2 linked regions of the Thermoplasma volcanium GSS1 genome follow. The protein of the gene in region 1 binds, or shares a complex with, the protein of each later gene. Links are inferred from orthologs where the notes say so. Each region holds a gene or a part of one and is shown on either strand. Other genes may lie near its edges. The genes, in order: tuf and rpl12p.

Region 1 (11,973 bases):
CCCAGAGGTTATGACATGGTACATGGACAAGCTTTTCCCCCTTGGTAGGAAAACTGCGCGTGTCGCTAGGCCTATACTAAAGCCATTTGTAGACATACCGTTGCCGGACGATGAGGTATTCGAAAATATTGATTTGCTTTATAAACAGCTTACAGACATTAGAAAGATCCTCACAAACAATGAAGTGACATCCATTCGGTTAGTTACTAATCCTGATAATATGTCTTTCAGTGAAACGAAGAGAGCCTATACCTATTTACTTCTGTATGGTTATCCTGTTGACGCCGTAGTAATAAACAAGATACTTTCAGACGAAACTGGCGGCTTCTTTGAGAAGATGAGGGTGAATCAGCAGGACATAATAGATGAAATGGAGCACTCATTTGTTGATGTCAAGGTTTTCAAAGTAAAACTTCTTCAGGAAGAGCCTATAGGCCATGAAAAATTAGTTGAATTAGGAAAACTTATCTATGGAGACGAAGATCCATACAAGATATTCTATAAAGGCACACCGATAAAGTATTCGAAAAGCGGCGAAAAATACATACTAAAGATAAAGATGCCGTTCGCCGCAAAGGAGAACATAAACCTTTTCAACCATGGGGGTGAACTTACTATAGAGATAGAGAATTGGAAGCGGGTGTTTTATCTACCAGAATCCATCTCTGATAGGAGGCCGGTATCGGCGGAATATTCAAATGGATATTTGAATGTTGTACTTGAGTGATGCAAGTATGGACATAGAGATAACTATCAAACTATCCAAAAAGACTTATGAAAGGCTTGAGAGGCTGTTTTACCTTGCTACTTTGCCAGAAAACTTTGCTAAATTACAGAGAGAGATAAGAGAAGCAAGCAAGCCTAAGTCTGAAAGCGAGAAGGATAAATTCAGAAAAATTGAAATAAAATAAGTTTTCATCATTCGTGAATAAAGATCAAAATTAATATACATTTTTTCACTACAATGCATATGGCAGCAGTATTAGAAGAAGACGCTCTTTCTATTCTAGGTCTTGAGAGGGTTAACTCTGGGATATACGACGGAGAATGGAAGAAGCCAGCTGGCAAGATGCTTACAGTCTATAGCCCAATTGATGGAAGCGAGATAGCAAAGATTTCTATGGCTACCCGGGAAGATTATGATGAAATGGTCAAAAAAGCCCAAGAGGAGTTCAAGAAGTGGAGAATGATCCCAGCCCCAAAACGTGGCCTGATAATTAAGGATATAGGGGATGAATTAAGGAAAGAGAAGAGAAACCTTGGCAGGATAGTTACGATAGAGGCAGGAAAGACTCCGAGCGAAGGGGAGGGGGAGATACAGGAGATGATAGATATCTCCGATCTCGCTCTTGGTCTTTCAAGGCAACTTTACGGACTTACCATAGCCAGTGAAAGGCCTTATCATAGGATGTATGAACAATGGGTTCCACTTGGCCCAATTGCCGTTATAACTTCTTTCAACTTCCCAGCTTCTGTATGGTCATGGAATTCTTTTATAGCAGCCGTAACTGGTGATGTCGTTATTTGGAAGCCATCTTCAAAGGCAGCGCTCACAGCAGTAGCCGTCATGAAGGTTATTGAGCGGGTATTGAAGAGGAATAATGTACCTAACATATTCTACCTTATGGTCAGTTCTGGAAGTGAAGGTGGGGATTGGATAACAAATGATCCGAGAATACCTCTCGTCTCATTTACCGGATCAGTTCCAGTTGGTAGGAAGATATCAGAAAATGTAGCAAAGAGATTAGGCAAATCCATACTGGAACTAGGCGGAAACAATGGTGCAATTGTGTCTGATAAAGCAGATATCGATCTAGCCCTTCGTGGAGTTGTATTCGGTGCACTAGCTACAGCAGGTCAGAGATGTACTACTACCCGCCGTGTCATTGTGAGCGAAAAGATATACGATGAATTCGTTAAGAAGCTTGTCAATGCCTATTCCAAAGTAAAGGTAGGCGACCCCAGGGAGAAGGGTGTACTAGTCGGCCCTCTCATAGACGAGGATGCAGTTCGTGACTATGAAGGGGCAATCAGCGAAGCCGTGAAACAGGGTGGAAAAGTCTTATATGGCGGAAAGAAAATAAGTCTTAAGGGTTACGAGAAAGGGCATTATGTCGAACCCACAATAATAGAGGCAAATCCCAACATGCCAATAGTCAAGGAAGAAACGTTTGCTCCAATACTTTACGTAATGAAGTATAAGACTATCGAAGAAGCATTGGAAATACATAACAGCGTCCCACAGGGTCTTTCGTCATCCATATTTACCACTGATCTGCGCGAGGAAGAAGCTTTTCTCTCGCCCTACGGATCGGATTGCGGCCTTGCGAACGTCAATACTAGCACTGCCGGTGCAGAGATCGGCGGAGCATTCGGAGGAGAAAAAGATACTGGCGGTGGAAGAGAGAGCGGCAGCGATGCCTGGAAGTTTTACATGAGAAGGCAGACGGTGACCAAGAACTGGGGGCAGACTCTGCCGCTTGCCCAGGATGTGGTATTTGATTTCTAAATTTTTTATTACATTATATTAAGCTTTTGTTTAATGTTTCATAACCCTTCGAATACCACAGTATTGATCCTATGGAACCAATGACCCATATAATGGTTGCGAATACCATGTATTCGAATACACTTATACCATTCAAAACAAAGATGGATACTATGTACAGGGCATATGCTATTCCTCTAACAGCTGCTATGCCGGAACCTCTCCTAATTGTAGTGAACAGCTCAGGCTGAAGGATTTCTCTAACGGCCCAGCCGAGTTCTCCAAAGAATGAATTTATGACGAGCAATACTAGGAAAACGAAGAAGGGTAAGCTGCTTATCAGGTATAGAAGAAAGACAGCCATGGAGAGAAAACCACCCATATATGCGATGACTGAAGTTAACCTTCTTCCTATTCTGTCAATAAAGGCTATTATTGCAAATCCAGATATTGCTTCTCCAAGCCCGTATATAAAAGGTATAATTGATGTATATTTCGGATATTCGTATGGGCCAAGTATATCTGCAACCAGGGCAAATGTGAGAACAATTGTTATGGCGAACATTGAAAGGACGATGAATGGAATCACATGCATCTGGGGCTTCTCTATTAAGGTATCGCTATTCTTGGTGTAGAACCATCTTAGGCTTTCTGGGATACGACTCCGCGTATAGAGAGCAATAGTGATCCCGCCTATGGCCATTACCCCAAAAATAAGCTTCTCAATAGCAATTGAGTACCCAAATGCTATAAATATTCCGGATATGGCTGCAACGCCTACGTTTGCAGAGTTTGAAACCAATACAAGTACTTTACCTCTATACTTCAGTGGAAATTGCTCTGCAAGAAATGCAAGTGATACGGTCTCTTCACCTCCAAATCCAAATTCAGCTATGAATATGGAGGCAAGGATCTCAAAGAAATTTCTAGAAAAGATTATACCAAGGATACCTGCGATTCCTAGAGCAAGCGTGGCCATAAAAAGAGATTTTCTGCCAAGCAAATCTGATGTTCTCCCAAGGACAACATTTCCAATCAGAAGGCCTGCTGGTGAAGAAAGCAGTACGTACATATAGCCCCATGAGGGTACGATTGGCCATTCCGTGACTAATGGTGCTGTAACAAGAAGAAGGCCCCATACAAAGAAGCTTGCTATCATTGTTAGCGCCATTGATGTGTGTATTCTATTCCACTCAGCTGTGTCAAGAAATTTTCTTACTTCGTCGTAATCCCGAAAACTATAATCAAACAACATACTTCCCTCCGCCGGCATTACCCGGATCAGGTTCAAAGGGTCGATCCTTCTCGGATCCTCTCAGCCTCTTACGAAGCTCCCCTTATCGTCCTCTTATTTATATCATAAATAAATAGTTCATGTGTCAAGAAATGTGAATTTCGATTTTATTTTCTCTTATTTTGAATAATGCTTTTAGCTAGAACCTCGTTCTGTCTAACTTCATCGCCAGGCCTCCAATACGGTTCTCTTCTTAGCACTGCTTGGCGGAATAGTTCGGAGATAGTTTTTTCGTCATTTATGCCTTTGAACTTTACGTTTGTATCTGAACGCATGAGGCACGTCTTGAACTCGCCTTCTGATGTAATGCGCAAACGTGTGCAGTGGGCACAAAAGTCTGGATTACGTTGTGGTTTTACGAATTCAACTTTCACTTCGCCTGCCTGTGTTCTTATAATATACCTTGGTCTATTATGCAGCTCGTTTCTTTCTATTGATAGCGCCTTGTCTGCGATTTCTTTTTCCAGACTGTCAAGGGGCATATGGTACTTTAAGTATTCTTTTGATGATTCTCCTTCCCTAGTCGTCTCGTATTCTATAAGCTGCAGTATCGCATGTTTCTCTGCCGCCAATTCTATCATGTCAGGTATCTGATCCACGTTTAGATCTCGGAGAACTACAAAGTTAATCTTAACAGGAGTAAGGCCAGCTTCGTTTGCTGCATCTATAGCTTTAATTATCCTGTCCCGCGAATTGACTCCAGTTATAGCTTGAAAAGTGTCTTCATCAAAGGCATGCATTGATATATTCACCCTGTCTAGCCCAGCCTTCTTAAGTTCGTATGCTAGAATTGGAAGCATAACACCGTTAGTTGTCATTGATATGTTGCCAGTTATGTACTTCCTTATTCTCTTCACTATATCGATTAGATCTCTTCGAAGTGTAGGTTCCCCACCGGTAAGCTTTATCTTATTTACCCCAAATTTGTGGGCTATCTTTACTACTCTTTCGATTTCTTCAGGTTTAAGCGCTTCTCCACTGATCTCTGTACCTTCCATATGGCAGAAGAAGCAGTTAAAATTGCACGTCGTATTGAGCTGTATCCTAAGGCTTAAAACGGGTCTGCCGTATAGATCTGTTAAAACCATAGCTGAATAGATTAAGCATTTATCCTTATTAACATTATCTAACAGTAAATACCGACAAAACTTGACTTACATCGGATCGCTGTATGTCTCCTTTTTCACGAAAAAGCTAAATAAGGATCAACATATTAGGGTTCAAACTGCGAGAGAGTAAATATTCTCCAGGTATTGATAAAAAGGTGAAAATAATGGCAAGTCAGAAACCACACCTAAATCTGATAACGATAGGTCACGTAGATCATGGAAAGTCTACGCTAGTAGGAAGGCTCCTCTTTGAGCACGGAGAGATCCCGGCACATATTATAGAGGAATACAGAAAGGAAGCTGAGCAGAAGGGTAAGGCAACGTTCGAGTTTGCTTGGGTCATGGACCGGTTCAAGGAGGAAAGAGAGAGAGGAGTTACAATAGACCTGGCACACAGGAAGTTTGAAACAGATAAGTACTACTTTACACTTATCGATGCTCCTGGTCACAGGGACTTTGTCAAAAACATGATTACAGGTACAAGCCAAGCAGATGCTGCCATATTGGTTATATCTGCCAGGGAAGGAGAGGGTGTAATGGAACAAACCAGGGAACATGCTTTCCTTGCGAGGACACTGGGTGTACCTCAGATAGTTGTCGCAATAAACAAAATGGATGCTACTGAGCCTCCATTCAGTGAAAAGAGGTTCAATGAAGTTAAAGCTGATGCTGAGAAGCTGCTCAAGACCATTGGATACAAGGATGCTACGTTCGTGCCTATAAGCGGTTATAAGGGAGACAACGTAACAAAGCCTAGCCCAAATATGCCATGGTACAAGGGGCCATCTCTTCTTCAGGCATTGGATGCATTTAAGGTGCCAGAAAAACCAATAAACAAACCACTCAGAGTGCCTGTTGAGGATGTTTATTCTATAACTGGTATTGGAACAGTTCCAGTGGGCAGAGTTGAGACCGGAGTTTTGAAACCAGGTGACAAGGTAATATTCCTGCCTGCAGACAAGCAAGGCGATGTTAAGTCCATAGAGATGCACCACGAACCTCTTCAGCAGGCTGAGCCAGGCGACAACATAGGTTTCAACGTCAGAGGTATCGCAAAGAATGACATAAAGCGTGGCGACGTATGCGGTCACCTTGATTCTCCACCGACAGTCGTAAGGGCATTCACTGCTCAGATAGTGGTTCTCAACCACCCCAGCGTTATTGCCCCTGGTTACAAGCCCGTTTTCCACGTACACACAGCACAGGTAGCTTGCAAGATAGATGAGATAGTCAGGACTCTAAACCCGAAGGATGGTACGACGTTGAAGGATAAGCCAGACTTCATAAAGACTGGGGATATAGCTATAGTTAAAGTCATACCGGACAAGCCATTGGTGATTGAAAAGGTATCCGAGATACCGCAGCTTGGAAGGTTTGCGGTCCGTGATATGGGCCAAACTGTAGCTGCGGGTCAGTGTATTGATCTGGAAAAGAGGTAATCTTTATGGCTTCCTATAAGGCAAGGATTTCACTGAGTGGCACTGAGCACAAAATAGTTGACATGGTATGCAGCGAGATCAAAGAGATCGCCAGCAGGACGGGAGTGGAAATTCATGGGCCTATGCCGCTCCCAACAAAAAAATTAGTTGTCCCTGTCAGAAAGAGTCCAGACGGGGAAGGAACAAATACGTGGGATCATTGGGAGATGAGAATACATAAAAGACTCATAGATGTGGATGCTGATGAGAGGACGTTGCGTCAACTTATGAGGATACCGATACCCGACGGTGTGCAAATAGAGATACAGATAAAGAGTTAATTTTTTTTAATATTATATTAAACTAGGTGTTTATTTATGGGACGAAAAGAAGATAATATTGAGAAGGCACTAAGAATTGTTGAGCATACGGAACTGGTAAGGAATATAGGTATAGTTGCCCATATTGATCACGGTAAAACGACCCTTAGCGACAACCTTATTGCAGGGGCAGGAATGATGAGTGAAGAGCTTGCTGGTAAGCAGCTCGTACTTGATTATGATGAACAGGAGCAGGCTAGAGGCATAACGATAAATGCCGCCGTAGCCTCAATGGTGCACGCCTTTCAGGGGAAGGAATACTTAATTAACTTAATCGATACCCCTGGGCACGTGGACTTTGGCGGCGACGTAACAAGGGCAATGAGAGCAGTTGACGGGGTCATAGTAGTTGTAGATTCGGTAGAAGGCGTGATGCCACAGACTGAAACGGTTATCAGGCAGGCCCTCAGGGAATATGTAAAGCCCGTCCTGTTTATTAATAAGATAGACCGCCTGATAAATGAATTGAGGCTAAACAGCGACGAGATGCAAAAGAGATTCACGAAGATCATTTCAGATGTCAACAAGCTCATCTCAAAGTACGCTCCAAAAGAGTTTACAAAGGAATGGCAAGTTTCAGTTCAAGATGGGAAGGTTGCCTTTGGTTCTGCCTATAATAACTGGGCTATATCAGTACCATCAATGGCAGAGACCAAAATTACATTCAAAGATATAGTAGAGTATGTGAAGAACGGAAAACAGAAGGAACTGGCACAGAAAAACCAGCTGCACAAAATTATACTGAACATGGTTATACGGCATCTTCCAGATCCAAAAACAGCGCAGTCCTATAGGATAAAACAGATATGGAAGGGCGATCTTGAAACTGAAGTCGGTAAATCGATGGTTAGCTGCGACTTCAAGGGCCCAGTAGCAATGATGGTAACCAAGATAATAATTGATCCGCACGCAGGAGAAATAGCTATAGGCCGTCTTTTTAGCGGTACAGTTAAGAAGGGAACTGACCTTTATATTTCGGGCGACGGAAAGGGCAAGGTTCAGACCTTGGCGATGATGGTCGGCCCTGATAGGATACCAGTTGAGGAGGTAACGGCTGGTAACATAGCTGCGATAGTAGGCCTTAAGGGCGCTATAGCAGGTTCAACCGTTTCGTCAATAGAGAATATGGAACCATTTGAACCCATGATACACTACTCAGAACCAGTCGTGACGTTAGCCATAGAAGCCAAACATACTGCGGATCTTCCCAGATTAATAGATGTTTTAAGGGATATTTCGAAGGCAGATCCATCCATACAGGTGGATATTAACCAGGAGACAGGAGAACACCTGATTTCTGGTATGGGAGAATTGCACCTGGATGTGACGCTTTACAGGATAAAGAATGATTACAAGATTGAAGTTGAGACGTCAGAGCCTATAGTGGTATACCGTGAGACTGTAGAAAAGAAGGGAGGGCCATTCGAGGGAAAATCTCCAAACAAGCACAACAGGTTCTATTTTGAGGTCGAACCTTTGAAGCCAGAGGTTATACAGGCCATAGAAGATGGTGACATACCACAGGGATCCAAGTTTAAGGATAAGAAAACCATTATTGAGACTCTTGTGAGCAAAGGGATAGACAGGGAAGAAGCTAGGGGACTTGTGTGTGTAGAGGGAACAAATATAATGTTTGATGTAACCAGGGGAATACAGTACCTTGATGAAACAATGGAACTGCTGATAGAAGCCTTCACGGAGGTCATGAACCGTGGCCCGTTAGCCAATGAAAAAGTCTTCGGAGTTAAGGCAAGGCTTGTTGATGCGAAGCTGCACGAGGATAGCATACACAGAGGCCCTGCACAGGTTATACCTGCAGGAAGGAACTCAATATACGGTGCAATGTGCGAAGCAAAGAGGATACTCCTCGAACCAGTCCAAAAGGTGTTTATTAACGTACCACAGGAAGAAATGGGATCAGCAATAAATGAAGTCCAGCAGAGGCGCGGTGTTATAGAGGACATGACTCAGGAAGGCGAGGAAGTATCTTTAGTTGCAAGAATACCGGTTTCAGGCATGTTTGGTTTCGCATCAGCCATCAGGAGCGCTACCGGAGGTAAAGTTCTCTGGAGCTTTGAAAATGCAGGCTATCAGAAGGTTCCCCCAGAGCTTCAAGATTCTGTGGTCAGGTCTATACGTGAGAGAAAGGGCCTTAGGCCGGAACCCTATGATGCTGACTATTACGCCTCGATGTAATCGTATAAATTTTTTTAATTTTTATTTATTTTTAGATTTCTCTATAATTGTATCGATCCATGGCAGAACCTCGGTAATAAAAGATGGTCCATGGTGTGCAAAGAAGTCGTAGTTTCCAGGCGTAACGAATACGTTATCGTTTTTGACTGCTTTTAAATCAGACCAGCCCCTTTCATTTACTATTTTATCCTCATCAATGGATCTGAACATCTTTGGTTCGAATATAATAATGTCTGGGTCCATTTTTTTAACATAACTAAAGTCTGGAGTTAGCCATTCTCTTCTTTCTCCCTGATATATGCTGTTTAAGCCCTTCAGGTAAAGAGCATCGGTTATGTAGCTGTATGCGCCAAATGATACGGGGCCGCCCAGGTCAAGCTCTATGTAAACCGTTCCAACTTTATAGTTTATCTTTCCTATTTGCTCTACTAAATTACGGTAAAGTTCCCTTGCTTCTTCTACAGCATCAGTTTCATAGCCAACTTCCATTACCAAGTTTAGTATCCCTGCCACATTGGACGGAAGCTTTAGCTCCTTTACATTGAATTTTTCAGAGAGCAAAGTCGAGAGATTGTGGGGGAACCCTGAAATAGTAAATATTACGTCTGGGTCTATCTCCTCAAGGATCTCCATCCTTACCGTTCCGTAACTCCCGACCTTGCGTATTCTTCTAGCTTTATCTGGCCTTACGCAGAAAGCGGAGTCTCCGATCACGTATTCACCCAGCCCTATCATGAATAGTATCTCTGTGATCGCAGGGCTTAATGATACTATACGTTCGTATCTAGGCATACTCTAGTATCTTAAGCTTTTTGTTTAAGGTTTGCAATAGCCATTTTAACATTTTTCCTTTTTCCATTTTGCAATAGTTGCAGAAAAACTATTACAAGAAACGTTTATGGCTATGGATAAGAGATGATTTTCTGGATTTATTTGTTATTGGTTAACTTACGTGTACACATATTTTTTGTAAAAATTGATTTTTCAGTCTGAGGTTATATATGTGGCATCGCCTTAAACTTTTAAGCTCTAGAACCATGTTTTGCGAGAAAAAATTGAACAAAAAAATGCAGTTGTGATTTTACGTATCCATTACGTTATGGAAGATAAAGGCGATAGTCTTTGTTAAATATTTTAATTCCACATCCATTGCAATTCATTGAGCAATGGCAGCAATTATGTAGATATTCCGTTTTAATTTTTTAAGGGCAGTATAACAGTATCACCGAATTACGCAGCCAGTAACTTCTAGATTATTTCTCATCTCTAGAGTTTTCAGGAATCATTTTCCATAGGCACTTAATGGATATATATGCCTGGTAATTTGATAATAATGGACAATATGGATATGGAATATCCAATCATAGAGGATTTGCTACACCAATACAGCAGTTTTCACCTTCTACTGTCTGATGGCATAGTTATAGACGAAGACAAGATAAATGATGGGGCAAGGATACAAAGGATACTCACAGTGCACCAGCTAGTAAGGATACTTGTAGATCAGGATGAGGATCCATACATAATATTGATTAGACATGATGTTGTTAATGGATGGAATAACGAAGACATAGAGAATCTGTACGATGTTATGCGAATTAAAAGCTATTACAGAAACTGCGACATATACTTCGTTGTTTTAGGTGGTACAAATATTTTCAACTTCATGATGTTGGGTGGCTTTTATGGGAAGGAGCATACCGAGTACGAGACAGAGCCTCTCTGACCTATCGTCTAAGATAGCTGAGATGGAGAAAGTCATGCGTAGATCAGATGCAGAGGTCTTACAGAGACTCCTATCCTATGGCAAATCCCATGCGGCAGAAGTTTTGTTTTCTGGCCTTGATGCAGAGACGGGTTTCATCATTTCAGTGCTGATCGAGGTGATGAAACGATTATCAATGCAAGAGGATCAGACGAAATAACTGTGTATGAATATACAGGAAATAATAAGATAAAGAAGAAGAGGTACAGAAATAGCACTTGGATATTTGTTTCTGGTGATAGGTACGATCTTGACAACCTTGCTAGGGATCTTGATCAATCAAGTTTGAGGTATGAATGGGCAGAGATGCCTGATGTTTACGGGTATATATTGGGCCTAAAAATATATACCCGCCCTTCGTCTGCTTACAGGCTCGGAAACCTAATTTACGCTAAGCTTGGGTATGGGAGGCGCTTTCGCGTCTACAATGCGGACATAGATCCTGTCCTGAGGTTTATGGCCTCAAACGGCCTAGAGTTTTTCCAGCTAAGGACATTTTATGACGAAGACCCTGATTTGAATGTTATTTACGTATCTTGCACCAGCAGTTCTTGTAAAGTAAACGGAAAGGCCGTAAATGACCAGGCACTTGAGGATATGTTATTTGATTCGCATGTAGTAGTATACGATGGGCCAGAATATTTCTACAGGAAGCTCTCCATGATAGGTGTGCCAGCTAGATATTACCCAGGCCGTTCTTTTACTTCATATGGGCAAATATATTTCAGGGATGCATACATCGATATACAGGATAGGATTGCCATACCTGCCTCATCCTTTCTCTACAGCGAAAGTGGGTTAAGCGGTATATTTGAAGTATCAAGAGTATCATACCTTAATCCTGTATCAGTTTCTATAGTAACTCCTGGAACTGCAGTTTCCTCTATGGAAGTGGCGCTTGCCGTTAATAGGGGCCTTCTAGTTCCGATGAAAAAGGACGACCATGAAGGCCAAAAGAGCCCAGAGGAACTTATAAAGAGGGATAGGGGTGGCCTAGTGTTCCAACCTGTACCTGGGATATATAGAGATGTCTATGAAATAGACTTTTCTTCAATGTACCCAAGCATAATAGTGAAGTATAATCTTTCTCCGGGCAACGTAAAGTTTCTTCCAGAAGCACTAAACGGCTTGCTTGAAAGAAGGCTTTTTTACAAGAGGATATCTGCATCTTCTGAAGTTTATAGCAATAGGAACGCTGCACTGAAATGGTTATTGCTGACTTCTTTCGGGTACACCGGGTATAAGAATGCAAAGTTTGGGAAGATTGAGGTGCATGAAGACATAACAGAAATAGGTAGAAAGCTGCTGGCAGATGCCATAAGT
Region 2 (11,761 bases), 700 kb from region 1 along the record:
TCTGTACTTTTTAAACCTGTCTACCGGTGAAAACCTAGGAGGAACAGCTATGTAGGTCTGAGAACCACATACTGGGCAGATCTCCTCCATAGTATAGCGACCACATTTCCGGCATTTTCTTATGAGAGATTTCATTGCCTAGAAAACTCCAATTCCACTTGTAGCTTTTTAGCCTTATCTGTTACACTCTGGACTATTTTCTTTAATGTTTCCTCAGCCTTTTTGTAGTCTTTATCCCTAACGACGATCCTATACCTAGGCGCCCCGACATACTCCAGTTCTGCCTTTCCGATCTCTGGTGGTATTGTGAGAACTTCCTTTATCTTTTCAACACCATCAGACGCTAGAGAATAAGCTTCGAAGTAACCCGCCACTGAAACTTCAGGTATAGTTATATTTTCCTTTGCGACTTCCACGAAAGTGTCTTTCCAGTCACCGTTTATGTCAGGTAACCATTCTCCCTCCGCTGCGGCAGCGCTTTCAAACGCAGCGAATAGAGTACCATAGAGCTCTACTAACCTTACACCAAATTCTTTCTTGCAGGCCTCAAGATCCTTGTTTAGTTTCGAGCAAACTATTTCGAATAGCTTGTCTGCCTTTTGTTCGTTCTTCCATTCAGCTATCTTTTCCCTGCTTTGATGTTGGTTAACTCTCTTCAAAGAGAGGTCTACATTTTTCCTCTCCTGATTTACATTTATGACTTTGCAAACCACGCGCTGGCCTTCCCTAAGGTAGCTTCTTATGTGTTTTACCCAACCAGTTGCAACCTCTGATATATGTATGTAACCTTCGACACCAGGATACTCTTCTAGTATCCCATTTGCACCGAAGTTCTTAACCTCTGTTATCTTCACTACTACTAGATCGCCTACCTCTGGGAGCAGTTTTATGTTCATAGGCTCTCTATCACTTCTCCGGATGTTTCAAGCACTCCTCCTGTAGGCTTAGCTATTGTTGCCCCGCATATATTGCATGTCACAACGGATGATGGACGTGCGAAGACAACCTGTACATTGCCACAGTCCTTGCACTTTATCTTGAGAAAATGCCCACTAACGTTTTTTGGTTTTACAAATTTAACTTCACTCATGATTATGCCTCCACTATCTCGAATTTCTTAGCCCTTATCCCCGGCGGTGTAATAGCTTTATGGCATTCATCGCACACGAGGCGGAGAGCAATTCTCTTAGTTGGTTTCTCCCTACCTTCAAATCTCGGCCTTGGAAAACCTCCATATCCAGACGTTACCCTCCTGAATCTCCTTTGGCCAGCTTTCAACTCGCTTGCCTTCCTCTTTCTAACCCTCTCAACAGAATGAGTTGTATGCTTCTTACAGTATGGACAATACGTAACTATCTTTTTTGGCATTTTCAACTTGAATTCACCTTTGACTTCGAAAGTATTTCAATCTATTATTTTTACCTTTTCCAAGATTAATATTGTCAATTTTTTGTCGATTCTTTAATGGATCGATACTTGATCGATACTTCAAGTAAAATGATGAAATACTGTAAGTAGATTCATATACAATAACGGTATTTACGTTTGTGTATGCCTATAAGGCATGACACAGGATTTTTTAACATCCGATAACTTAAAGGCTCATGTACCAATTTATTGATATTATTAGCCTTACGATTACTATTGTGCTCGAGAAGAACATCACATCATGAAATTCTGTATCGAAGGAAGTTTATAAGGATCTCAAAAAGTACGGTACGCCTTCATGTTATTATTCGAATATAATCAATAAAGGAGTTGCACTTGTTAAGATCTAAAGGAAAAGGTTGTGAAAAAAGAGAAAGCAAAAGTAACGCATTTGGAAAGGCCAATGCTTTCTGCATTATTTGGTTTTAATATAATCGATGGGAATGCATAATTCATGTAGCTGTCAGAATGCACGACTACAGTAGGCATTGATCGAAAAATTAGGAATAATACTGTAGTAAATGAGTATAATCAACTCTAACCGCTTACCGTTTAGGAATAACAGACCTATTTATGCTTTCATTACTTAATGTTTTATCTCTATTTTAGTTCGGATGAACATTATTGTAATTTGATCTAGAGCTTTGACAGAACGTCTTTCAGTACATCCCCTTTCTTTATACCTAACGCAGATGCTGCACTGGTGACTTCTACGATTTTCCCATTTAGCATATCATCAAGTGTTTTAATGCCGGTTATGCGTACTGCAGTATCCCCAAGTTTTTCTGCTGCATCAAGGTTAAGATACCCGCACATAGCGTATCCATGTTCTCCTTTTAATATTAATAGTGGTGCATTACCTAGCCCCATTCTGAAAAACTGGAACGCTTTTCCATTTAGGTTAACGGTATCGATTTCTATCATAGTAACATGGTATCGTTGGAAAGCATAAATAACTCTGTTTGTTGATAATTCTATTTTCACGATGGCTAATAACCTAGATATGCTATTTGAGCGACAGCAATAATCAAACTGTGTCAGTGCATTGCATATTTGATAAAGGTTGGTAAACGTACACTAGAATTTATGCTAATGGAGTTATAGATGCGGTAATCTAATAATAATTAGAAGACTGAAAAGCTTGTTTTATGGCCATAGTACAATGCAGATTGCACGTAATGCCTAACATTAAATTTAACTTTAGATCGAGGCATAAAATCAACAAAGAGCAAGCAATATACAATGTTTAAAATATCAATGTATATTTAGCATCAGCATGGAGAAGTCTATCAGGGATTTCCAATTCATCATCTACGCTGCGTTGTTCGTAATTTCTATGGCGGTCTTGGTTATAGTTTCAAATCAGCTGATATTTCATAATTCATTTCTCAACGATGCACAGTTCAACGTCGGCGATTGGGTATATTGGATATTTGCTGTATCTTTTATAGCCGCCATTATGTTTGGATACTCGATGTGGGCAAACTTAAGGGATACCTCAAGGTTCGAATCCCTAATCAACAGCTCAAGTAAAAGCGTTTTCGTACGAAATCTTGATGAATTAGAGAGGCTTGCCAAAAAACTTGGCAAAGGTTATTTGATCCAGCTAGAAAATGCAAAGGAAAAGTGGAAAGTTAAGTAATTAAGTCCTTCACAAACTGCGGCAACTTGAACACCCCATCCAAGACATCTTCGTTGAAATACTTTCCCTTTATTGCCGGTTTTCTTGGGTTCATTGCATCTTCACTTGCTATCGTGAAGGACCAGAAACCACTAGGATAAGTGGGTATGAAGCCCGTATATACTTTCACGTCCTTAAAGAGCCTCCTCATGCCAGTGTAAGCTAGTTTTAATGCTTTTGGCTGATAAAATGGAGAACCTGACTGTGATACTATTACTCCGCCGTCGCTAAGTATTTTCGTTATATCACTATAAAATTCCATGGAAAAAAGGCCTTCAGCTGGACCCTCCGGATCGGTTGAATCTATTATAACCAAATCGAATTTTTCATTACATTTCCTTACATACTTTATGCCGTCGTCAATGATCAGGTTAACCCTCTTATCGGTGAAGGCCGAAGAAAGGTCCGGAAAGAACCGTTTCGAAACTTCGACGACCTGGCCATCTATCTCTACATTGACGATCTTATTTAGGCCTAGATCTAACAATCTTCTGGCAGCACCACCATCTCCCCCACCTATTACAAGGGCCGATTGAGGTGGATTCTTTGTCATGTGGTAAGGGATCATAGTTATGAGTTCGTGGTAGATGTACTCATCCCTCTCTGTTAGCTGGACCGTTCCGTCGATGGCTAGAAGCTTACCAAAGTCATATGTATCGAATAAATCGATTCTCTGGTAGTCAGTTTTTATGGAGAGGAGCTGATCGCTTACCCTGAACGATAGCTGCAAGTTATCAGAATACCGCTCGGAAAACCAATTTTCAATGAGCTTCATACGACTTTTATTCCTATACAATATTTAGATTTTGGCTTATACATCAATCATAGCTATACTAAAGAACGAGAATCCTGCTTAGAAATTAAATATGCATAACGCGGGTGATTTCCGTGCTATACAAAATATAGGGAAAAATGGTTTGGTATTACATTCGATAAAAGATTATATTCTCACATAATACCTCTGCATGGACAGAAAAGAATTACTTAGCAAGCCAGTTCAAGACCTGCGCATTGACGGGAATACAACCCTATCAAATCTTATGGCCCAGTTCTCTAACATAGGTGGCTTTACTGCTGCAAAACTCTATGAAGCCCATTCGATAATTTCTGACATGTTTTTGGAAGATAACACAACCTTCCTTTCGTTCCCTGCCGATATTATATCTACCGGTCTACGCGGCCTAATAAACGATGTTGTGAAGAGGAAACTAGTCGATGTCATAATTACTACTTCTGGAACGCTTGACCATGACATCGCAAGAACATTCGGAAAATATTACTGCGGTTCCTTCAACTACAGCGACGTGGAACTGAGGGAGATCAACATAAATAGGTTGGGAAACGTGCTTGTCCCAGATGAATCATATGGAGAACTCATAGAAGAAAAGGTGATGGAACAGCTCGAGAAGCTCTATTCGATAAAGAAAGAGTGGGCAACGGTCGATCTCATAAAAGAGATCGGGCTTAGCATTAACAACGAATCATCAATACTCTATAATGCTGCAAAGAACGATATCCCAATATTCGTGCCTGGCATAACCGATGGCTCCTTTGGTTCTCAGTTGTGGAGCTTTTACGAACAGCACCACGATTTTAAAATAAATTTGCTCGAGGATGAGCACAGACTTTCCGATATAATATTCGATGCAAAAAAGACGGGTGCAATAATGGTTGGTGGAGGTATATCGAAGCATCACACCATATGGTGGAATCAATTCAGGGATGGTTTGGATTACGCTGTCTACATAACTACTGCACAGGAATATGACGGCTCACTCTCAGGGGCAAAGCTTGAAGAAGCCATATCTTGGAAGAAGGTCAGGCCAAACGCTAGGTTTGTGAATATATATGGAGATGCGACTGTGATTATGCCAATACTCATGGCTCCATTCCTGTAGGTATACGTTAAACAAATATAAATAATTTTTATAAATTTATAAAATGAATTAGCGATTGTTCTGACCCTGAAATATAATTGTAATTTATAAAATATCATAATCTTTATTAATTGATACAACATATTTGTATATGGAACTGTTAAAGGTTGGTGATCAAGCCCCTGATTTTGAGACTGTTGATCAAAGTGGAAGCAAAGTTAGATTGAGCGACTTTAAGGGACAGCCAGTTGTTCTTTACTTTTACCCTAAGGATAACACTCCTGGATGCACAACGGAAGCCTGCAACTTTAGGGATAACTTTAACTCATTTAAGGAAGCCGGTATCAAGGTTATAGGGGTGAGCGTTGATTCGCCGGAATCACATAAGAGGTTCGCAGAAAAGTATCAGCTCAACTTTACGCTTGCCTCTGACAAAGAAAAGGAAATTTGTAAAAAATATGGTGTGCTAGGTCTTGCAACGGCTAAGAGAGTGACATACATAATAGATCGAGATGGAAAGATCGTCTACGTATATCCAAAAGTCACACCTAAGGATCACGCAGTGGAAGTTATGAACAAAATAAAGGAGCTAGGCCTTATACCATCCTGATCGTTGATCAGGAATAACTTTTTTCTTCTTGAATAAGCATAATTGAGACGAATATAGATCCAAGTATCCATATTATAGATATAAGCAAAAGTATGAAGATATCAAAAATGATCGCAAACGCAAATAATAAAATGGGGATTATGTATTTAAGCAATCCCCATACAAGGTCATAATAATCCATGAAGGATCATCCGAACAGTGCGCTCAGCCCGGACATTGCCTCTTCTTCTTCCTGCTCTTTGTTCTCTTCTTTCTTCTTTTCTTCCTTCTTCTTAGGCTCTTCCTTCTTCTCCTGTGGGGCTGCTGGTGCAGCAGCTACAGGAGCCACTGTGGCATTCTTCAGTACTTCATCTATGTTGACATCCTTAAGGCCAGAGACAAGAGTCTTGAGTCTTGCCTCATCGACCTGTACACCTACGTCCTCTAGTACCTTCTTCAGTTTCTCTTCATCTACTTCTTTGCCTGCTGCGTGAAGCAACAGAGCTCCATATACATACTCCATTCTTTCAACCTCCTTATTGGAACAGGGAACCTAGGCCCTCCGATATGCTTTCATCTACAGATTTTTCGGCTTCCTTAGGTTCCTCAACCTTTTCACTTTCTTTTTCTGTTGTATTACCCTTATTCAATTCATTGTTTAAAATTATCGCATTCCTGTTTGCAATTGCCAAGAATTCCTTTAAGTTCTCTTCCGTAATGAACTGGGCAGCAACTGCGAAAGCATCGGCCTTAACCTTTGCTTCAGCGATTAGATCCTTGAGCACCTCAGCCACAAAGAACATCGATGCCTTTGAGATTTGTAAGGCCTGTGCGTATCCTATTGCCATCTGTTCTGCTATCTTTTCTGGTGTTAAAGACAGAACATCAGCGCTGTATAATACACCGTCACTATAAAGGCCGAGCAGCTCCAACCCGACTTCTAGCGGCTTTATATCGAGCATAGCCATTATCTTAGCCTTGTCCTTTGGGATAACTTCGCCTTTTTTTACCAGTACGGCTTCTTTTTTTATAGCTATCTTTCCCTTCTCAACCCCTGTTTGAAGGCCAACTTTCTGGAATTCTGTCATCATTGGTCCAGGTGGGAAGCCAGTCACCATAGGTTCAACAGTTATGTCAGCAGGCGCAACTTCTCCACCTCTTGGCGAGGCCTTTGTCAATGTTGCCTGTACCATTTGGTAAATCTCAGTGGGATCGAGCTGAGATGTTAATACCGCTATTTGGCCAGTAGTAGCATCCTTAAGTTTCGTGAGCTTCTCGTCATTTATGCTGTCAAGCGCTTTGAATAGAAGGGTCTTTTTGACAACTTTTATCTTGACTTTGTCTCTGTTCTTTGCCCTTATATCCTGCATCTGCCTGGTGCGAACTCCTTTTATATCAACTATTGCAACGGCCTTAGACTTTGTTATGTCTTGTGCAAGTTCGCTGACTATTTCCTTCTTCTTTGGATTTATCTTCCTCAATTCTGATCACCTGTCCCTACCTGTACGGCTTTTCCCATAGTAGTCTTCACGTAAACATTCTTTATATTTGAATGCCCCCTCTCAAGCTTTCCGGTGATCCTGTTAAGTATAGCCATTATATTTTCACTTATTTTTTGGGTATCCATGGATCGAGTGCCAACAGGCACATGCAGAGTAAGAGAGTTCCGGCTTCTTGCTTTCACTGTGTTCTTCAGAGCTTTTATCAGCGGTACGGGGTCCTGCCCAGGTGGTATTGGCCTAGGCATCTTCCCTCTCGGCCCTAAGACTTGACCGAGGCTCTTACCTATGTTAGCCATTAGGGTTGCTTCAGCGATGAAGAAGTAGGCATCGTTAACTATCTTCTTAAAGGCCTTCTTATCCTCAGCAAATTTTGATATGTCTTCAGGCCCGAATATGTAGTCAGCGACCCCCTTCGCTTTGGCCTTAAGCTCTTCGGAACCGAATATGACTACCTTAACATCTTTTCCCCTCCCATTTGGAAGAAGTATCTCCTCATTTATCCTGTTCTTTGGGTTAGTCATATCGATATCTTTTAGGTTTATTGCTATTTCAACGCTTTCTTCGAACTTTCTCTGGGGGGAACTTTGTTTTACGGCTTCAACAGCCTTGCTAATATCATTGATATCCATATCGCCTCACCGACCTACTGTTCGATCTTGATTTGTCCACTCTTTATTAGCTTCTGGACTTCCTTCGGATCTTTCCCCTCAACGTTTATTCCCATAGCTACGCAGGTACCAAGAACCTCCAAAACAGCTGACTTTAGGTCTTTGGCGAGCATGGATGGCATCTTCTTTATCGCTACATTTTTTATCTGCTCTAAGGTAGCGTTACCTGCTACAGCTTCCTTTTTCTTAGAAGCTCCCTTCTCAAGCCCAAGCTCTTTTTTTAGAAGAGCTGACGTGGGCGGAACCCCTACCGTTATCTCATACTTCTTCGTCTCTGGATCTATAACGGTTACAGTCACAGGCACCTGCATACCCTGAAACTCTTTAGTCTTTTCATTTATTTCCTTTACTACCTGTGCTACGTTTAGTCCAAGTGGACCCAATGCTGGCCCTATAGGTGGTCCCGTGGTGGCTTTTCCACCTTCCACCATAGTCTTTACTGACTGCGCCATAGGTTAAACACCTTTTCAAGACAATATGAAACTCCTATATATACCCATGTCTACTTTTCTTGGGTTGAAGTTTTAGTTTCTCTACACGTTATCCTGATCTTGTTATGCATTGCTACCACAAAATTTCTATTTCTTCATTTCATGAATATTCGGTGGTAGTTGATGACAAAGGTTTTGATAATAACTGGCGATGCCGGAGAAAGCCTAGAGGTTATGTATCCATACCAGAGGTTGTTAGAAGAAGGTTATGAAGTAGATATAGCTGCACCCTCTGCAAAATACGTACAAACTGTAGTTCACGATTTTGTTCCTGGTTTTGACACATACACCGAAAAGCCAGGTTACCTGGTAAAAGCCAATAAAGCGTTCAAGGATGTAAATCCAGAAGAATATGCCGCTATCGTAATACCAGGCGGAAGAGCCCCAGAGTACATAAGGAATGATCCAGACGTGCAGAGGATCGTTAAATACTTCTTCAACAAGGATGCGCCTGTAGCTGAGTTATGCCACGCTCCTCTAATACTTGGGTCAGCTGGGCTTCTCAAGGGAAGGAAGACGGCAGCTTATCCTGCGCTGAAGAGTGACGTTGAGATAGCAGGCGGAACGTTTATTGACGAGGGGGCTGTCGTAGATCGAAACATTGTATCTGCTAGAGCATGGCCAGATCACCCATCTTGGATGAGAGAATTCATGAAAATACTTAAGACAAAATATCCTCCATGATATAAGCCAATATCTGATGTTCGTAGGTTTATCTTCGTAATATTCATTATTTTCTTGCTTTTGTAGTATACGGTTTTTTGTAGTTGTGGCCCGCAATATGCACGTAACTTCGCTTAGATGTAATCAAATCTATTTTGAAAATCTGAGAAATATTTTATGTATGTATATATTAATATAATACGTTTTAGCATTCCGCCTTATTATTTGAACGCTGAAATTATATTTAATCCACGTCCCAAATTTAAATTTCGTTTTCATGCGCTCTTTGTTCAAGAAAATTAAAATATAGGCTACTGCGATTGAAACACAAATGAATAGCATATTAATGCCGCCTTCTCTCGATTATCTAGTTGCTGTAAGAGTAAAAGTGCCTAATCCCATACCTGAAAAGTATTGGAAGAGTATTTCAGATGAGTTTTACGGTATACAGAAATATTATCATATTGGCGCAATGTTCGTCAAAGAGTCTGGGCATTGGAATATATTGATGAACGCCTTCAAGGTGCTTCCTACAGAGGAAGTTATATCTATAGTGGATTATATAAACAACGTCTACACTAAGATGGGTCTTGGAACTGTGGTAAGCAACGATGCAAAGCATATAATAAGAAGTATAACTGATATATCTGATAAATCTATAGATAGGCTTGCAGGCATAGATGGCCTAGTTCTCTACCCTGTAATAAGTATAGGAAACAACGAACTCATAATGGTGTTCGAATACCCTGAAGAAGCAAGCGATGAAGTTAGCCGCATGATACTGGATTACGTGAATAAAGCACCGTTGCCAGCTGAAATAATCAAGATGGAGATGAAAAAACCAGGGGACAAACCTTCCTTATTCAAGGCTATTGAATTGAAAGGCATAGATCCAAGCAGCGTCTTAATTCTGCATACAAGGTGGTTCATGAAACTAGAAGAGTTCGATAGGCAGGTCGGTGGCATATTTAGAAACCTAATGGCCTTCAGGATAAAAAAGTTCGACAGAGATGCATTTCAACTGATAGCTGAAGTGTTCGGTAACGAACTGAAATTCGATGGTCAGTATAAGGTATATAGGAAAAGTGAAAAATCACAGATAGTTCAGTTCACTCTTAATACAGGTTGGTTCAAAGATTTCTTCGACGATGTTATCAAGGTTTTTATGGGCCCGGTTGACTATTGGGGATACAGTGATGGTATAGGCAACGTAGACAACTACTTTATGATCAGGAAGAGTGACCAAGCAGACTTTCTTAAGGCTTTAGGCAAGCACTGGAAAAATCCAATCCGATATTATCACAGGAATAGGTTAATGGAGATTGTACCTATGTCTGATATTCTCCCATCAGACCCACGAAATAGTAAATGAGAACAAAAAAATGTAGAGTTTAAGTTCTAAATCACTAATTATCGATCAAAATTTATTCTATTTTATTTTCAAGGAAATATTCGTTTGCCTCCTTAGTGAAGTTGTTCAAGTCTCTAGTATGCCTATTAAAGTTGTAAGTTCCTTCTATGTATGGATCCTCAACGCTTTGCCTTAATTCCTCGATTAAGGACTTGTCTCTCGATAGAACCATTATTGAAGGGCCTGTGTCAGCCGTGAAAAACAGATCCCCATTCTTTTTAAAGTCTTGTATAGCACGTAGTATCCTCAGACTTTCCCCAGTCTGTATAATTAAGCCACCTGAGAAAAGAATTGCGTTTAGCTTTAGCATGTCATTTTCCCCCGATATGAGTAGTTCGTCGATGTCAAAGTTGTGCTCGATGAGCCTCTTGATATTTGCGTATTTGTCTTCTAGCCATGAAGCATAAAAAATGGATTTAACGGCGACGCTATGTGCGCTATCTGTGGCGATATCTGTATATTTTGGGAATATGCCGTAATATACATCATGGGGATCATCTGCTACTCTAAATGCAGCGCATTCGCGAAGGTTAATACCAGGATACGAAAGCCATATGGATATACCGCTGTGTGCAGCCCTTGTACCCGATCCGGATACAAGTCTTGCATATTTCGAAACGAAGACATCGTCCAACGCTGGGCCTTCTCCGAATACGTTTTTTATGAGTGCCCTAGATACGGCTGCAGCAACTGCGGATGACTCGCTGAGTCCTTTTGCTTTAGTATACCTTCTGTATCTCCTTATGTAGAAATCGAATGAGCCCTTTATCCTAAATTCCTTCCTGAAATAATCTAAGGCAAACTTAGCTTTCCTTAGATATTTTTCGTCTGTGACGCCATCTAGTATGACGGTATCTTCGTTTCCATTTTTATTATATCTACAGGCAGCGATACAATATGAAAAATCAGTTCTCATTGAAATAGATGGATTATATGCAACTCTGTTTTCTACATCATAGTATCCAAGGAATTTTTCAAAGGCCTTTATTGGATATGCATATGAAATAGAAATGTTTCCGTCAATTGGGTTAGGCTCATAATCGTTATTTTCTGAAAGATAACCGTGATCTTCAAGCATCGTTCTTATTTTATCCCCTAATGATTGGAACTTGCTTATTTCCATAATGTTCAATTCAAGGCTTTATATTATAGTTTATTTTTTTTAAATTAGATATTGTCAATTTTTTTGTTGATTTTTTAATGGATTGATACCTCAATTAAAACGATGAAAAAAATCACGAAATACTGTAAGTAGAAACTATATATTTATAATAGCGAAAAAGCGTTCGTACATGTTAGAAGGGAACTATTAAAGTCTTATAAAGTGAAGCAGTCAAAAGATACAGAAAATATGGCATAAAGTCAAACGTCAACGGATATTTGCCAAAGTCTAAATTATCAAGATATGTTTTGTTTAAGATCAAAAAAGATTGACTAGAACAGTATTAAAT

What was found.
Region 2: the proteins of tuf (region 1) and rpl12p are in contact, whole or in part, in a crystal structure (PDB 3WY9), measured with the Pyrococcus horikoshii proteins. The link is inferred for Thermoplasma volcanium GSS1 from one-to-one orthologs. Residues at the interface, in WP_010885563.1 of Pyrococcus horikoshii: Lys125, Glu126, Phe129, Arg132, Thr133, Lys165, Leu166, Thr169, Lys324, Gln326, Leu359, Ala360, Ile369, Glu372, Ile384, Ile422, Ser423, Gln425; in WP_010886059.1 of Pyrococcus horikoshii: Glu96, Glu97, Leu100, Leu103, Ser104, Ala105, Leu106, Phe107, Gly108.

What each region holds. Positions count from the first base shown.
Region 1 is NC_002689.2:1,101,439-1,113,411, reverse strand. The notes cover bases 4,269-7,192. They hold tuf (translation elongation factor EF-1 subunit alpha), read left to right. Parts: upstream 4,269-5,055; coding sequence 5,056-6,330; downstream 6,331-7,192. Other genes in these bases: TVG_RS05640 (elongation factor EF-2), read left to right, coding at 6,687-7,192; rpsJ (30S ribosomal protein S10), read left to right, coding at 6,336-6,650; moaA (GTP 3',8-cyclase MoaA), read right to left, coding at 4,269-4,870. In the rest of the region: TVG_RS05670 (ArsA family ATPase), read left to right, coding at 1-727; TVG_RS08565 (hypothetical protein), read left to right, coding at 735-911; TVG_RS05665 (L-piperidine-6-carboxylate dehydrogenase), read left to right, coding at 965-2,509; TVG_RS05660 (MFS transporter), read right to left, coding at 2,523-3,743; more of moaA, read right to left, coding at 3,890-4,268; more of TVG_RS05640, read left to right, coding at 7,193-8,885; TVG_RS05635 (ABC transporter substrate-binding protein), read right to left, coding at 8,907-9,677; TVG_RS05630 (hypothetical protein), read left to right, coding at 10,219-10,611; TVG_RS08560 (hypothetical protein), read left to right, coding at 10,571-10,810; TVG_RS05625 (type B DNA-directed DNA polymerase), read left to right, coding at 10,813-11,973. UniProt on the Methanocaldococcus jannaschii protein: GTP hydrolase that promotes the GTP-dependent binding of aminoacyl-tRNA to the A-site of ribosomes during protein biosynthesis.
Region 2 is NC_002689.2:401,339-413,099, forward strand. The notes cover bases 4,442-7,153. They hold rpl12p (50S ribosomal protein P1), read right to left. Parts: upstream 6,099-7,153; coding sequence 5,784-6,098; downstream 4,442-5,783. Other genes in these bases: TVG_RS02170 (deoxyhypusine synthase), read left to right, coding at 4,442-5,007; bcp (thioredoxin-dependent thiol peroxidase), read left to right, coding at 5,138-5,596; TVG_RS02185 (50S ribosomal protein L10), read right to left, coding at 6,112-7,056; TVG_RS02190 (50S ribosomal protein L1), read right to left, coding at 7,053-7,153. Outside these bases: TVG_RS08265 (RNA-protein complex protein Nop10), read right to left, coding at 1-135; TVG_RS02140 (translation initiation factor IF-2 subunit alpha), read right to left, coding at 132-896; TVG_RS02145 (30S ribosomal protein S27e), read right to left, coding at 893-1,090; TVG_RS02150 (50S ribosomal protein L44e), read right to left, coding at 1,093-1,374; TVG_RS02155 (YunC family protein), read right to left, coding at 2,065-2,352; TVG_RS02160 (DUF3198 domain-containing protein), read left to right, coding at 2,705-3,070; speE (polyamine aminopropyltransferase), read right to left, coding at 3,063-3,884; more of TVG_RS02170, read left to right, coding at 4,075-4,441; more of TVG_RS02190, read right to left, coding at 7,154-7,706; TVG_RS02195 (50S ribosomal protein L11), read right to left, coding at 7,721-8,197; TVG_RS02200 (DJ-1/PfpI family protein), read left to right, coding at 8,360-8,920; TVG_RS02210 (hypothetical protein), read left to right, coding at 9,231-10,271; TVG_RS02215 (mevalonate 3,5-bisphosphate decarboxylase), read right to left, coding at 10,324-11,433. UniProt on the Methanocaldococcus jannaschii protein: Forms part of the ribosomal stalk, playing a central role in the interaction of the ribosome with GTP-bound translation factors.